DNA from 2 places in the Planococcus sp. VCh962 genome. Region 1 is predicted to be linked to the other one. Evidence: riboswitches for the same ligand, from Rfam matches in the RefSeq annotation. Region 1 holds a riboswitch; the other holds the start of a gene.
The links. A riboswitch is a leader RNA that binds a small molecule or an ion and turns the genes downstream of it on or off. The one in region 1 is predicted to bind cyclic di-GMP.
Positions count from the first base shown of each region.

Region 2: another riboswitch for cyclic di-GMP. It lies ahead of flgB (flagellar basal body rod protein FlgB); the one in region 1 lies ahead of AC3AQ9_RS04700 (hypothetical protein).

Region 1 is NZ_JBYLHS010000001.1:930,301-937,435, forward strand. It holds gene AC3AQ9_RS04685 (alpha/beta fold hydrolase) at 136-1,119, opposite strand; gene AC3AQ9_RS04690 (hypothetical protein) at 1,456-1,698, shown strand; gene AC3AQ9_RS04695 (hypothetical protein) at 1,817-2,050, shown strand; gene AC3AQ9_RS04700 (hypothetical protein) at 2,366-3,319, opposite strand; cyclic di-GMP riboswitch class I at 3,350-3,436, opposite strand; gene AC3AQ9_RS04705 (aminotransferase-like domain-containing protein) at 3,711-4,913, opposite strand; gene AC3AQ9_RS04710 (hypothetical protein) at 5,396-5,521, shown strand; gene AC3AQ9_RS04715 (DUF2691 family protein) at 5,876-6,337, opposite strand; gene AC3AQ9_RS04720 (DUF2711 family protein) at 6,680-7,135, opposite strand, start outside.
Region 2 is NZ_JBYLHS010000002.1:21,252-28,386, forward strand. It holds gene AC3AQ9_RS07625 (FliH/SctL family protein) at 1-568, opposite strand, end outside; gene fliG (flagellar motor switch protein FliG) at 561-1,577, opposite strand; gene fliF (flagellar basal-body MS-ring/collar protein FliF) at 1,589-3,220, opposite strand; gene fliE (flagellar hook-basal body complex protein FliE) at 3,253-3,549, opposite strand; gene flgC (flagellar basal body rod protein FlgC) at 3,576-4,031, opposite strand; gene flgB (flagellar basal body rod protein FlgB) at 4,038-4,439, opposite strand; cyclic di-GMP riboswitch class I at 4,518-4,605, opposite strand; gene AC3AQ9_RS07655 (flagellar hook-basal body protein) at 4,817-5,650, shown strand; gene AC3AQ9_RS07660 (flagellar hook-basal body protein) at 5,669-6,511, shown strand; gene flgL (flagellar hook-associated protein FlgL) at 6,655-7,135, opposite strand, start outside.

The DNA of each region.
Region 1 (7,135 bases):
AAAAATAGCCGTTCTCAGAATCATTGATTCTTTTGAGGACGGCTATTTCATAGAAGAAAATAGAGAAAAGATGTGCTTTCTACAATCATTTTTCTTTCAATTCCATCATGACTCGATGGTCCAAGGCAGTTTACATTATTCATTTATATGTGTTTCCATGAATTCATTAACATATTTGCTCATTTCCTTATATTGCGTCCAATGCATGTAATGCCCTCCTTCTAAAGTGACAAGCTTGTTTGATGATCCGTGACTTAACTGAGCTTGATAATAAATCTCCTTTGATTTTCCATCTTCATCGATTACTTTATTTTCTTCCGGGGTAAAAATCATGACAGGTAAATCAGACGGGAACTTCATATCAATCATTTTATCAACATTCTGCTGAATTTCATTTGTTTCGTTGATTACATTTTCATTGTAGCCGTTCCAAGCAAATAATTTTTTTAGCATTTTTAACTTTTCTTCCGAATAAGCAGTTTCTTTAGCTTCAGGAAGAAAAATATCCGGATTCAAAGAAGATACCATTCTTGTAATTCCAGTTGGTACTGCAAAACCTATCAATTTGGGAAGTGTAGGGGCAGAATCACCACGATAATCAAATTGCTTAGGCAATGTTGGATCGATTCCTATAACCGCTTCAATCTCTTCTGGATATTTATTGGCGTAATACATGCTGTAAATCCCGGAAATGGAATGCGGCATAAGTATATACGGACCTTCTATATTTGCTTTTTGTAATGCTATTCTTATTTCTTCCACTATATTTTCCACTGTTCGTTCCTTTTCAGTCATATCACTCCAGCCATAGCCAAATAACTCTACCACTACCACCTTATTCTTCTTCGACATTTCGTTTATTAGAGGTTCAAAATCCAATACCGGTGCCGCAGTTCCTAATCCACTTAATAAAACGATCGTATTGTCCCCTTTGCCCTTTGTATAGATATGCATCTTGTTGCCATCTACTTCAACTAATTGACCGATTGCCGGATACTTTTTTTGTTCATATGCAGTCGAAACATTACTGGTAAGGGCCCAAAGAACAAAGACTGCTGCCATAGCTAAAAGAACATTCCTTAAAACTTTCCAAGATCTGCTTATCTTTTCAGTTTTCATCGTTTTCCCTGCTTTCTATGGTTTCTTTTTCTTTGACTACATCTTAGCGTGTGAACGCCTTCTGTGTAATGAACCTAGGAATTATTTTAAGCTCCGCCTTGAGGCTGATTAAAATCTACGTATATAATTTAATAGGCGTTTCTATTCTCTTGTATCGATCAACATAGCTTATCGTGTATTGGTCCACGCTCTGGCCCGATAGCTGAACAAATTAATCATCAGGGATCCAAACATTAGGGATTGCCCTTATTGAGTGTTACACTGATTTTTAAGAACTCAATGAAATCTTAAAGACTTTTCCTAATCACTTTCCATATTGGGAAAAGCGCCTCTACTATGAAACTCAACAGCATCAAAGTTTTTCTAGAGACGATGTTTGAATACAACATTGTGAACATCTACCAAGTATTTACAGCAGAGGACGGCCAAAGCTTATCCATACGCTGCTTGTCTGGTACAATGACATTTGAAATTTCCAATGGCCATACGCAAGAGCTTATTCAACACGGTTCACTTGAAGACACAGCTGAATACATCGCTGCGTTTTTAGCTTATTCTAAAATGAGCAAAAGCTCCTGATGAGTCAGGAGCTTTTTTTCGATTGAAGCCTATTAAATCTGGATGCAATGTCATTAACCAACTTAAAACCATCTGAGAATCAGCCAATTGCCACACCAAAGAAAAGAAGGCGAGCATTGTGAAATTGGAACACATCAAGAAACTATTGCAGATATCGTGTACTTTTAATTCTTCTTCCATCAGCCACTCCTTCAGCATTGGCTTAAATGATACGGTAACGGTTAAGTGTATCCAAGAGACATTTATCCTTGAAGTCTCATCCAGTGAAGATTCGCCTATTGAATATTACATTTCAATTGACGAAGCGGCTGAAGCACTGTATAAAAAAATTCAACTTAATAAAGTGGACTGATTTCCTTATTATAGAAAAGTTTCTCCTTTCCTTCCTTATAGGAAATACAGGAAATATCCAAGATTTGCTCTTTCTATCCATTTAAAATGAGCTTGCCACAACAAAAAGTTCGTAAAAGTATATATGAACAAAAAAGGAATGAAATTTTACGAGAAGCTACTTCCTTGCCAAAAAAATTTATGCTATAGCGTCGGTACGTTGATCTTCCATTCGGTTCTTTACTGATTTCTTAAGAAAAAAATCCAGCCCTCTTATAGTGAGGACTGGATCTTAGAGACGCTATTCTTATTTGTCTATCTTTCGAGAAACGCTGATTTATTCATCGTTGTTGTCTTCATCTTCTTTGTCTTCAAATTCCTGCTTGGCTTCCAACTCTTTGCCACTGAAGAATTCCACTTCAATTTCCAACTCCTCAAAAGTATCGACGCCAAGAGCTTCTTTTACATGATCAATTAGCTGATTTTCTGTCATATCAGGTGCCAGCGCTAAACGTGTGATAATCGTTTCCGCGTTCTTTATACCAATTTCGTCTTTAAATTCTACACTTAGCTTATGCTTCTTCAGCTTGTACTTGAATTTAAACTTGTCGCCTTGTTCATTCTTCAATGTTATTTCAAGTTCTTTCACTTCGTTGGCGTTTGGCACTCCATCTTTGTCAAAGTCTTCATGGCTATCCTTAACACCGTCTTTGTCGCTGTCAGAAGTGACCGGGTTGGAGCCCACTGCAAATTCCAATGCATTGACAAGTGTATCCCGGTCTTTATCTTCTTCCCCATCGCTCAAGCCGTCTTTATCTGTATCGGCATTCAAAGGATTTGTTCCCACTATAAATTCTTCTATCGTGTACAAGTCGTCAAGGTCGTTGTCTTCATTGGCATCCGATATGCCGTCTTTATCCGTATCGGCTTTTAACGGATTCAGTTTCGCTTGAATTTCTTGAAGATTCGTCAACTTGTCTTTATCCGGATCTTCTTTTCCATCCGCCAGCTTGTCTTTGTCCGTGTCTTTGTTCGCCGGGTTAGAATTTAATTGGTATTCCTGCAAATTGGTCAATCCGTCTTTATCTTTGTCTTTTGAAGCAACTGATTTCCCGAAACCTAAATGGTATTTCTCCTGCCAATCGTCGGGTATTCCGTTTTTGTCTTTATCTACCTTTACAGCTTTCGCCTTTTTCGCCGGTTCGGATTCTCTTCCAGCAGCATCCGCAATATCCAAGCCTTGAGAAAAAACCAATGACGCTGCCAGTGTCATTCCCACTATTTTCTTCATTTCATCCACTCCTCTTCTTTTTATCCCGTGAACGGCAGCTGGCTGGCATGGCAGTATCCTGCAGAAGCCCCTTTAGCTTTGCGTCCCATGTTTTCACATGGTTTGCCCTTAGTAGGAGTATACTGGGTAGGCGGCATTCTATAATGATTATAATGATCTATTTTTAAGTAATATAAAAACATTTATTCATTTACTTATCCCCTTCTTTTAGCGAAGGCATTCTTCTTAAATCTTATTTTTTCAATGCAATTCCTGCGCTTCCACTGTTCGGTTGAAGCGTTCTTTGCATGTAAATCGCAAGAGCCCCTGTTGGACCAATAAAATAGTCCGGCAGGGGCTCTTTTTAATAAAAGAGGCAAACGCATTACTTGCATGAAAAGTAAAAAAGAGGCTATTTCACCGATGCTTCTGTTCTTAATTCTTGATGCAGTACTTCTCCGATGCGCTTCATGCCTTCAATGATCCGTTCTTCTGAAGCGTTTGAGAAGTTTAGCCGAAGCGCATTTTTTTGTGAGCTAGTTGCGAAAAAGGCGTCTCCCGGCAGCACGGCGACGCCGTTTTCAAGACAAGTTATCGAGACTTTTCTGGAATCAATGGCATCGGGTAGTTCCACCCAAATAAACAGTCCACCTTCCGGCTTCACGCAGGAAACCGCTTCAGGGAAGTACTGATTCACGCAAGCATACATCGTATGGCATCTGCCTTGATATACAGCGTTGATTTTCTCGATATGCGCATCGATATCGTTCTGTTCCATGTACTTTGAGGTAATCCGCTGTGCAAAGCCATCAGAATGCATATCTGCGGATTCCTTGAATGCCACATATTTTTCGATGATTGCTTCGTCGGCACATATCCAGCCGAGCCGCAGCCCTGGTGCGAATATTTTCGAGAAAGAACTCATGTAAATAACGCGGCCTTCTGTATCAAAATGTTTGATCGGCGGAATGGGAGTTCCGGAAAAACGGATAGCGCCGTACGGATTATCTTCCAAAATCAGAACGTCGTATTGTTGAGCCAACTCCAGCATCCGCTTTCTTCTGTCCCAGCTCAGCGTACGGCCCGTCGGGTTCTGAAAATCAGGAATCGTATAGATAAATTTCGCATGCGGATTCTCCTGAAGCCTTTTTTCCAAGTCTTCCATGAGCATGCCGTTCTCATCCATCTCGACGTCTACAATATGGGCGTTGCAGATGTTAAAAACGTTTAGAGCTGCCAGGTAAGTGGGGCTTTCACAGATAACCGTATCCCCCTCTTCCAGGAAAAGGCGTCCCGTCAGGTCAATTGCCTGCTGGGAACCGGAGGTGATCATGACTTGATTCAAATTCGCATGAATTCCGATCGCTTCCATTCGCTCGAGCGTTTTTTTGCGGAGCGGAGCAAAGCCTTCCGTCGGGCTGTATTGAAGGGAAACCGGTCCATCTTCTGTCAGAACAGCTTCACTTGCCGTTTTCAAGGCCTCCATGGGAAACAGTTCCGGGGCCGGAAGTCCTCCGGCAAAAGAAATCAATTCGGGCTGTTCTGAAGCGGTTAAGATAATCCGCATATCCGAAGGTTTCATCGCGTTGGCTCTCTTGGTGAATTTATGAATCATGTCTGATCCTCCTGTATACTGTGAATTGTAAAAATCAACTTTATTGTCGATTCGTTTGATCATTAGCCGTTCAAATGGGTGTAACGACTCTATAAATAATTGTTTAAGTATGTGACTCCGATAGCAGGCAATAGAAATACATCCTATTTCCTTAAGAAAACATATTACATTAATTTCGCCCTCAATACCCGTTTAAAGTTTAGTAGTGACGCATAATTTGTTGCATTCATGTTTAAGGCTTATTTTCACTTTGACGAAATATTAAATGAAAAGTGACGTGCCTCTTTACTCTAAGAAAGTTCTTGCTGTAGAGACCGTTCGTAAAAATATACTTCAATTTACAAAGAAGGAGAAGAGACGCGCTTCGATTAATCTCTTTTCTTCCTCTGCTTTCAAGCAGTTTCTAAAAACAGCTGGTACTTATGCAAAGCCCTGCTAAAGAGATCCTCGTCTTAGGGACGCTGATAAAAAGAGGTGGGACAATGAAGCTGGCATCCGGTCAGGACAACCCCTTTATCGGGAAGGATAGAGAAGAATGGCTGGAAGCCATCATGGATGAATACGGCGACCGATTGACCAGACTGGCATACACTTATTTGCATGCTTAAGGGAAGCCGGAGGAAATTGTTCATTCGGAATCGGAAGCCGACGAAAGCAACAATATACTGGAAGAACCGATGTTTGAAGGGATCAAGCTGGCCTCTGAAGAAAAAAACAGCCTGCTATCGAAGGCGATGAGTACCAATATGGAGAGTTATATGGAGGGAAATCTGGCCAATTAGTGTTTATAAGCCTATTTAGCTTGATAAACAAGTTGAATAACTTTCCCATTAAAGAAAGATGAGACAGGAAATGCTTGCCTATCCCATCTTTCTTTTTTATCTATTTGTCTATTGAACCAAGCCCTGTTCTATCATTTGCCGGTTTTAGAGACCTTCAGATAAAAGTCTCCTTTCTCTTTATCATACCGATAACCGGGTCCTTGAGTCATTGTCATCGGTGATATATTCAATCTCTGCAAATCCACAAGTAAGTGCATGCCGGTTCAGCAATTCGATTGCCACCTGATTTTTGCAATAAATGGTGACATAACTGCAATCAACCACCAGCAGAACCAGTTCGCAATCACTTTCCCTGAATTCTTCGTATGTATGCACAGGGCGGACTTGGCCTTTTGGAAAGGCTTGTAACTCAGCGAAAATCACGTAATACTCATTCGTCTCCAATAGATCTTTAAGTTCCGCTCCGCCGATTACCTCTCGTTCATCCGAGAAAAGATCTTTATCTGATTGGCCATTATCCACTCTGTATGCCTCGCAATATCCAATGTGCCAATCAAAATCAGCAATCTCAATCGGTTTTAACACTTCTCCCAGGAATCTTCCATACTCATTGGGAATTTCAAAGCTGATCCCTCTCCTCATAAATTTATCTCCTCCTAATGCGAATTGAGAACTCAACAGTCCGTCTGAATTTCAACATACTTTGGCCCCCAAGCATTTTATATATTTAAACTAATAAACGATTTCCAATCCCTTTCATTTACAGTTTTATGGTCCGGCGATTTGTAATCCCATTCAAAAAAGCCAATACAACTTATGAGCTAGGTTGCTTACCGATGCATCATTACTTTTGCTTAGATCCTTTTACCCGGCTGTGATAACTACCACATCTAATGATTAGTTTCTTTTAGTATTCCGTTATTCAATCAACGGCTTAGAATCGGATTGATTTGTATCTTAAAGTTTCCACTCGAACCGAATTGGTCATTCCCAAAACCAGTCAATCTTTGTATCCGGCCCACAAATCACCGCTTCCCAGCCCTGTTTGCCGATGGCTTCCTGGATCTTTGTCTCTTTCGATAAAAACAGGGTGGTGAACCGGTCGTATTGGCTAATAAAAATGGATTGCCCCTTTTCATCGGCAAGCACCATTTCAGCCGGCGCGATTTTCGGGATCTCCAGCGGATGACACTCGGCGATGGCAACTTGCCCGGTGGTGTCTTCGATCGGTTCTGCAAAATAGAAAGTGCAGGATCCAGTGGAAGCAAAGTGCTGCAAAATCCCTTCACAAAGGAAGAAGGACGGCTGGTCTTCCATCGGCCAGTAGAAGTCGGGAGGAAACGCATCAGTCAATTTCACTTCCAGGTCCTCTCTCCTGTAGACCGCTTTCAAACTGTTAGAAGCGAGCGCGATGGCCACTTCGCTCAAAGAGGCAAACTG
Region 2 (7,135 bases), on a different contig from region 1:
GAGATACTTGCATAATGACGTCGTCCGCTTCTTCCACCCGTTTCAATGCGCGCTGGACGATGTTCAGCAGCTGGTCATCGTGCTGCTTCAATTCTTTCTTCAGCACTTTTTCAGCAATCCGTACGCTCAACGACAAAAGGAATGGCTCGGCATCACGGATGATTTTCGTTTTCTCTTCGTAAGCCGTCTCGATCAATTGCTGCATATCTTCCCGCGCTTGGCGGAATTCTTCTTCCGCTTGCTTTACTCCTTGGGCGTACCCTGTTGTATAACCGCGCTGTGTCGCTTCTTCAGCCAATCGCTCTGCTTCGATTTCCGCTTTCTCCCGTTCGGATTCCCGCCATGAACGGAGTTCAGCGCGGGTTTCTTCCTGTTCGGTTTGCAGCTGGAGTTTCAGCATTTGCTGCTGTGCCTGCAGCGATTCGATTTCCTGCAAAAGGGACTGTTTTTGTTGGCTTGGATCTGCTTCCGGCCCGGTAAAGCTGGGCATTTTATTTTCTATCTTTTTTGTCTGGAGAACTTTCTTCTCAAGAATGGAAGGCTGCTGGAAACGAATGATATTAGACAATCATTTCCTCCCCTTCACCGCGTGCAACTGTAATTTCGCCTTTTTCTTCGAGGCTCCGGACAAGTGCAACGATATTCGTCTGAGCTGTTTCAACATCTTTCAGCTTAACAGGGCCCATTGTCTCGATTTCCTCTTTGATGCCATCTGCCCGGCGTGAAGAAATATTGCGGTAGATGCCGTCTTTGACATCCTCATTCGCCACTTTCAAGGCATAAATCAAATCACTGTCATTCACTTCACGGATAATCCGCTGAATGGTGCGGGCGTCAAGCAACACAATATCTTCGAAAACAAACATGCGTTTCTTGATTTCTTCCACTAATTCCGGCGATTCAATTTCCAGTTCGGTCAAAATCGATTTCTCAGTTCCACGATCAACTCTGCTAAGAACTTTGACAATTGCTTCGACACCGCCAGTTGACGTAAAGTCCTGGCCTCCGGTAGCAGATAATTTCCGTTCCAGAATCTGTTCGACTTGGTGGATGACTTCCGGCGCTGTGCTTTCCATCAGCGCAATCCGCCGTGCCACTTCTGCCTGTTTAGACGGTTCCAGCTGGGAAATAATTTGAGATGCCTGTTTCGGATCTAAATAAGACAGCACCAAAGCGATTGTTTGTGAATGTTCATGCTGCAAGACCGATAAAATCTGATTCGGATCCGCTTTTCTGGCAAATCCAAACGGCTTGACTTCCAGACGGCTCGTCAATCGGCCGATTGTTTCCAGCGCCCGTTCTTTCCCTAATGCTTTTTCCAATATATTTTTTGCATAATCGAGGCCGCCTTCATTCATAAAGTCCTGGCCAAGAATCATGCCATAAAATTCATTCATGACTTGTTCGGTCTGACTGTTTTTCAATTGGCGTACATTTGATATTTCAAGCGTCAATTGATCAATTTCAGGTTCGCTCAGCTGCTTGAAGATTTCAACTGACACTTCAGGCCCTAATCCGACCAAAAGGACAGCTACTTTCTGTACACCCGTCAAACCTTTCATGCGTTGTTTAGACATGATCCACTCTCCTATTCATCAGCCATCCACGTGCGCAATAGTTTCGCAAAATCTTCCGGCCGTTCTTTGGCAAGTTTTTCAATTGTTTTGCGTTTCGGATTTGATTTGGATGTTAATTCCGCTAAATCAATTTCCTCGATTTCATCAATCCGGGCTCCAGCCAATGGCGCTTCAAACATCCCAAATTCGAACTCCTCTTCGTATTCGTCCACTTTTCTTCTGCGCGTCAATAGGAATACAATCAGCCCGATAACGAGTAAAGCCAAGCAGCCTCCAATTGTCCAAAGCAGCCATGCCGGCAAGACGGTCCACCATGCCTGAGGAGTTACAGGTTCAACAATTTCCGGTTTGCCTTTAAATTCAGTTGCAAAAACGGAAATCCGATTTTCCAAATCCAAAGGATCGACATTGTTTCCACTCATACTAAGCGTGGTAGAAACCGTATTGATAAGCAAATTCCGGATATCCGCTACATTCTCATCGGATAAACTTGCCGGATTGTTCGGTACAGGCGGTTCAACTCCCACATTGATGGTGATGTCATCAATGACATACGGACTCATTTCAATCTGGCGGTTGATGCGGTTCACTTCCCGGTTAATCCGTTCTTCGGTCCGTTCGGACTCGCTCGTTCCACCGCCGTCTGCCGCTTCATAATTGGAGATTTCAGAATCTCCGGTTCCTGAAGCGTCTTCTGCTCCGGCACCTTCACTTTTATAGGTTTCCACAATCCGTTCCACGCTCAAGTCGAGTCCTGTCCCCGTTTCTTCGTTGACAGGTTCCACCAGATTTTCTTCACGTTTTTCTTTTGTAAAGTCCATGCTGGTCATTACGGAAACAATTACTTTATCCTGGCCCATCGTCATGCCGAGCATTTGCTGCAGTTGGCGCTGGATATCTTTTTCAATGTCTTTCTGGATTTCACGTTGCTGCTGGTAAACCGACAGCGTCGTGTCCATCTGGTTTTCCTCAAGCGCTTCGAATACTTGGCCGTTCTGGTTCATGATCACAATCTGGTCAGCCGGCAAGTTCGGTACACTCTTGCTGATCAAATGGTATAAACCATTGATCTGCTTCTGGTCGAGCTCGAACGTCGGGTCTCCTTGGACCACTACAGATGCTGTCGCTACTTGTTCTTCATCGGTGATCCAGATGTTTTCTTTCGGCAAAGTAATCATGACGCTCGCTTCATTGACGCCTTTGATTTGTTTGATCAAATTCGCTAATTCATTTTGCATCGCATCACGTTCCACTACATCAAAATGGCGGTCAGTCATGCCAAGCCCCATATTTTCACTGAAAATACTATAATTGACGTTGCCGCTTTGCGGAATGCCATCAGCAGCCAGGCTGACTTTCAAATTGGCGACTTCTTCATCCGGAACACTGATGGTTTTGGAGTCTGCTGACACTTGAACCGGAATTCCTTGTTCTTCGATGGCTGTCTTTATTTCTCCGGCTTCTGAAGGAGATAAATCCGAATACAGCACCGCATATTCGGTTCTCGAATTCAAGAACGCAAAAATCGAAATCAATAAAATCGTCCCAATGAGGGAACCGGCGATAATCCACTTCGTCGATTTCGGAAATTTTTCCCACGACTCTTTCATCTTCGTTCGGTATACGGTTATCTTTTCTTTCATCTATGCTCCATCCTTCTTGTCATGTGCCGGAATCATAATTGCATTCTCATTACTTCCTGATAAGCTTCTACTACTTTATTGCGGACCTGGACTGTCATTTGCAGGGATAAACTCGCTTTTTGCGAAGCAATCATCACTTCATGGACATCTTGTACTTCCCCTGTCACTAATTGGTTCGTTAATTTATCGGACTCGTTTTGGGCCGCTTTCACGTCTTCAAGCGACTTTTTGAAAATTTCTCCAAAACCTTCCACTTTGTTTTCCGTACTCGGTTTTGCAATCGGCTGATTTTGTAAAAAAGGTGTTTGTATTTGGCTAATCGTTTCCATAATTACCTCCTAAATAGCCTGGCGGCTTACTTGCCGATTTCCAGTGCTTTCATAAACATGCTTTTGGATGCGTTCAAAGCTGTAACGTTCGCTTCATAAGAACGGGTTGCTGACATCAAGTCGACCATTTCTTTTACAGGATCCACGTTTGGTGATTGGACATAACCGTTCTCATCCGCATCGGGATGATTCGGGTCATATGTCTGAACAAATGGTGCCCGGTCTTCTTCAATAGAAGAAACCGAAACTCCCGACACCGGGCCAGCTCCGCGATTCATTGCGGATGAAAGCTGCTGCTGAAAAGGCGAAACACCATTTTGTGTCAGTTCCACGGTTTTCCGGCGGTATGGCACCCATTCCCCGTCCACGAGCTGAGCCCGGTTAGTATTGGCATTCGCGATATTGGATGACACCACATCCATTCGAAGGCGGTTCGCAGTTAATCCAGAGGCACTGATATTTAAGCCATTAAATAAGTTCATCTCTTATTATCTCCCTTCGATTACGGTGCGCAGTGAATTGAATTTTCCATTGACCCGATCTGTCAAGGCGTTGTACCATAATTGATTTTTGGCAAGCTCGGCCATTTCCACATCCATATCGACGTTATTGCCGTTCGGGGTTATTTTAGTGGAATTGTTTTCTTTTATAAGAGCGCTAGAAGCCTGGCCGTTTTCTGTGCTGAACGCTATGTGTCTGGCATCTGTTTTGAAACTTGACATGGACTGGTTGCTAATTGCGCTATCCAGAGCTTTTTTGAAGTTTACTTCTTTGCTTTTATAATTCGGGGTGTCCACATTGGCAATATTGGCGGTATGGACGCGCTGCTGCAAAGTGGCGGTTGACATGGCTTGTTCCAAAGACTGAAACGATTGAGGAAAAAGATTCATTTTTTTGCTCCTTTATGGAAATTTCGACAATAAAAAAACACCTCTAAAAAAGGCGGATTTATACTAAATCAACCATTTTTCGGTAACCCGGCTGCCATTTATATGGAATATATTTAGGCCCGTAGCTTTGCGTCCCTGCCTTTCGACAGGTTTGCCATTATCGTTATGATTTCAGCTATTTCATTTTCAAACTCGTTATTTCGTACCATTTTTAAAATTGAGTTCGAAATTATAGTAACATGTTTGTATTAATTTGTATATTTTTCTTTTTTAAATTTATTAGTATAAAATTTACAATTATATCTGTTAATAGTCATAAATTAATGTTATGCTATCGCGTGAATAAGGTTATTAAGTTTTGAGAGGAATGAACTATTATGTTTCGTGGACTCCACACCGCTACTTCTGGAATGATGGCACATAACAGAAAACAACAGATTCTGACAAATAATTTGGCGAACGCCAATACCCCTGGATTCAAACAAGATCAAACCATGATCCGCTCTTTCCCTGACCAACTTATTAAAGCGATGGGTTCAGCAAAAACTGCCGCTTCTGGTCCGCATCTCGGGAAGATGTCTACCGGAGTTTACGCTCAGGAAGGCATTCCTTCCTTCACACAAGGTGCTTTAAAATCTACAGGAAACTCGACCGATTTTGCATTGACGGATGATTTGCTGCCAGTCGTTCCCGGAACGCAGCAGCGCGGCTCGCTGCTTTTTGCCGTCTCGCTTTCTAATGATGAAGTGCGCTACACCAAAAATGGACAGTTTTCAGTCGGGCCGGACGGCTTATTGAAGACAAGTGAAGGCTATAATGTGCTAGATGCCGATCTCGCTCCTATCCGTGTGGATTCAAAAGAATTTACAGTCGGAGATGATGGCACAATAACTTTCCCGGATGGAACTGGTACTAATAACCTATGGATTGGCTACACTGAAAATCCGGAACAACTTGTAAAAGAAGGCCACGGTTTAATGCGTTGGGAAGGTACTGGAGCGGACGCTCCGCAGCTTGCTGAAGACGTTCCGTTTCTCAATAATTCCCGTTCATTTGTTAAGCAAGGATTTGTTGAATCATCAAATGTCGATTTGACGCAGACAATGACTGATATGATGGCTACGTACCGAGGCTTCGAATCGAACCAGAAAGTCTTGCAGGCGTACGATCGGAGCATGGAAAAAGCGGTCAACGAAATTGGCCGTGTGTAAAATGGAGGTCTCCCCTAGATGAACATTCAAATGAATACAGCAGCAAATTCGATGCGTGAACTTCAGAAAAAAGTCGACGTCATCGCCAACAATATTTCAAATGTCAATACGAACGGCTATAAACGGCAAGAGGCAAATTTCTCTGACACCCTCGTTCAATCGATCACTAAACAAGCAGGTGCCCATAACGAAATCGGCAGAATCACTCCAAATGGCCTACGGATTGGTTCAGGTGTAAAAATCGCCGAAACGAGCCTTCGAAGTGAACAAGGATCGATCCGGCAGACTGGCCGCGACCTTGATTTTATGCTTCAAGGAAGCACTGGATTTTTCCGGGTTGCTTCTGAAGGAAATGTCTTCTATACCAAAGACGGATCTTTCCAGGCCCAACCCGTATTGAATTCAAATCAAGTCAACTTGGTAACTTCAAACGGAGATGCCGTACTGGACATCAACAATAACCCCATTTCATTTGATTCCGATTACAGCGGCATCAAAGTCAATGAAAACGGCACCTTGGAAATTACTTATAAGACTCCTGGCAAAACTGCGGACCGGATTCAATTGAGTATTGCAGATATCAGCCGTCCTAATTTGCTTGAAAAAGCAGGAGGCAATCGCTATCAGCTCCCCGGAACTGAAGGTGAGCAAATCGGAAATGGCACCTTGAGCATCGTGGACCTTTCCCAGCAAAATAACGGAACCATCCGTGTCGGGCAAGGTGCTTTGGAAATGTCGAATGTAGATTTGACCGAAGAAATGACAGAATTGATTTCCACTCAGCGCTTGATCCAATCACAAGGGAAAGCCATTTCGTTCGCGGATGATATGATGGGCCTTGTGAATACGATCAGAGGGTAAGAAAAGAAGTTTTCAGGCTATCGGATCTTCCGGTAGCTTTTTTTATTTATTTCGCATATATTTTTTAGCGATAAAAATTATTGAAAACTTAACAAAAAAGCAGCCGGGAGTTCTTTTAAAAGAACTTCCGGCTGCTTTTCACTTTATCTTAAGAAATCCATCAAGCTTGGCTGAATGATTTTTGCCGAAGAAGCAAGACTTGCCTGGTAGATGCTTTCTTCGCTTTTGAGCCTGATCATTGCTTCTGCGTAATCGACATCTTCAATGCTGGACAGCATTTTTTGAAGCTGCAAAGTGTTGTCCAGCACCCGATTTTCGAAAGCTTCAACCCGGTTGGTGCGGGCACCGACTTCAGATTGGACGCTTAGCAAGCGGTTTAGCCCACCATCCACTTCATCCAAAGGGACTTCTTCGCCCTTACTGATTTTTTCGGCCCAATTTGCCACTGAAGCGATTAAGTCAGATGTTCCTTCTCCGAACAAAGCTGTTTTTGAAACATTTCCTTCTATAGTAATGCCGTTGCTGATGGTAAATGTTTTCTCTCCGCCAAGGTTTCCAGCGAATAAGTTTTGGCCATTCACTTGGGCGTTCGAAAACTGCTCAAGCTGGTTTGCCAATTCCGTT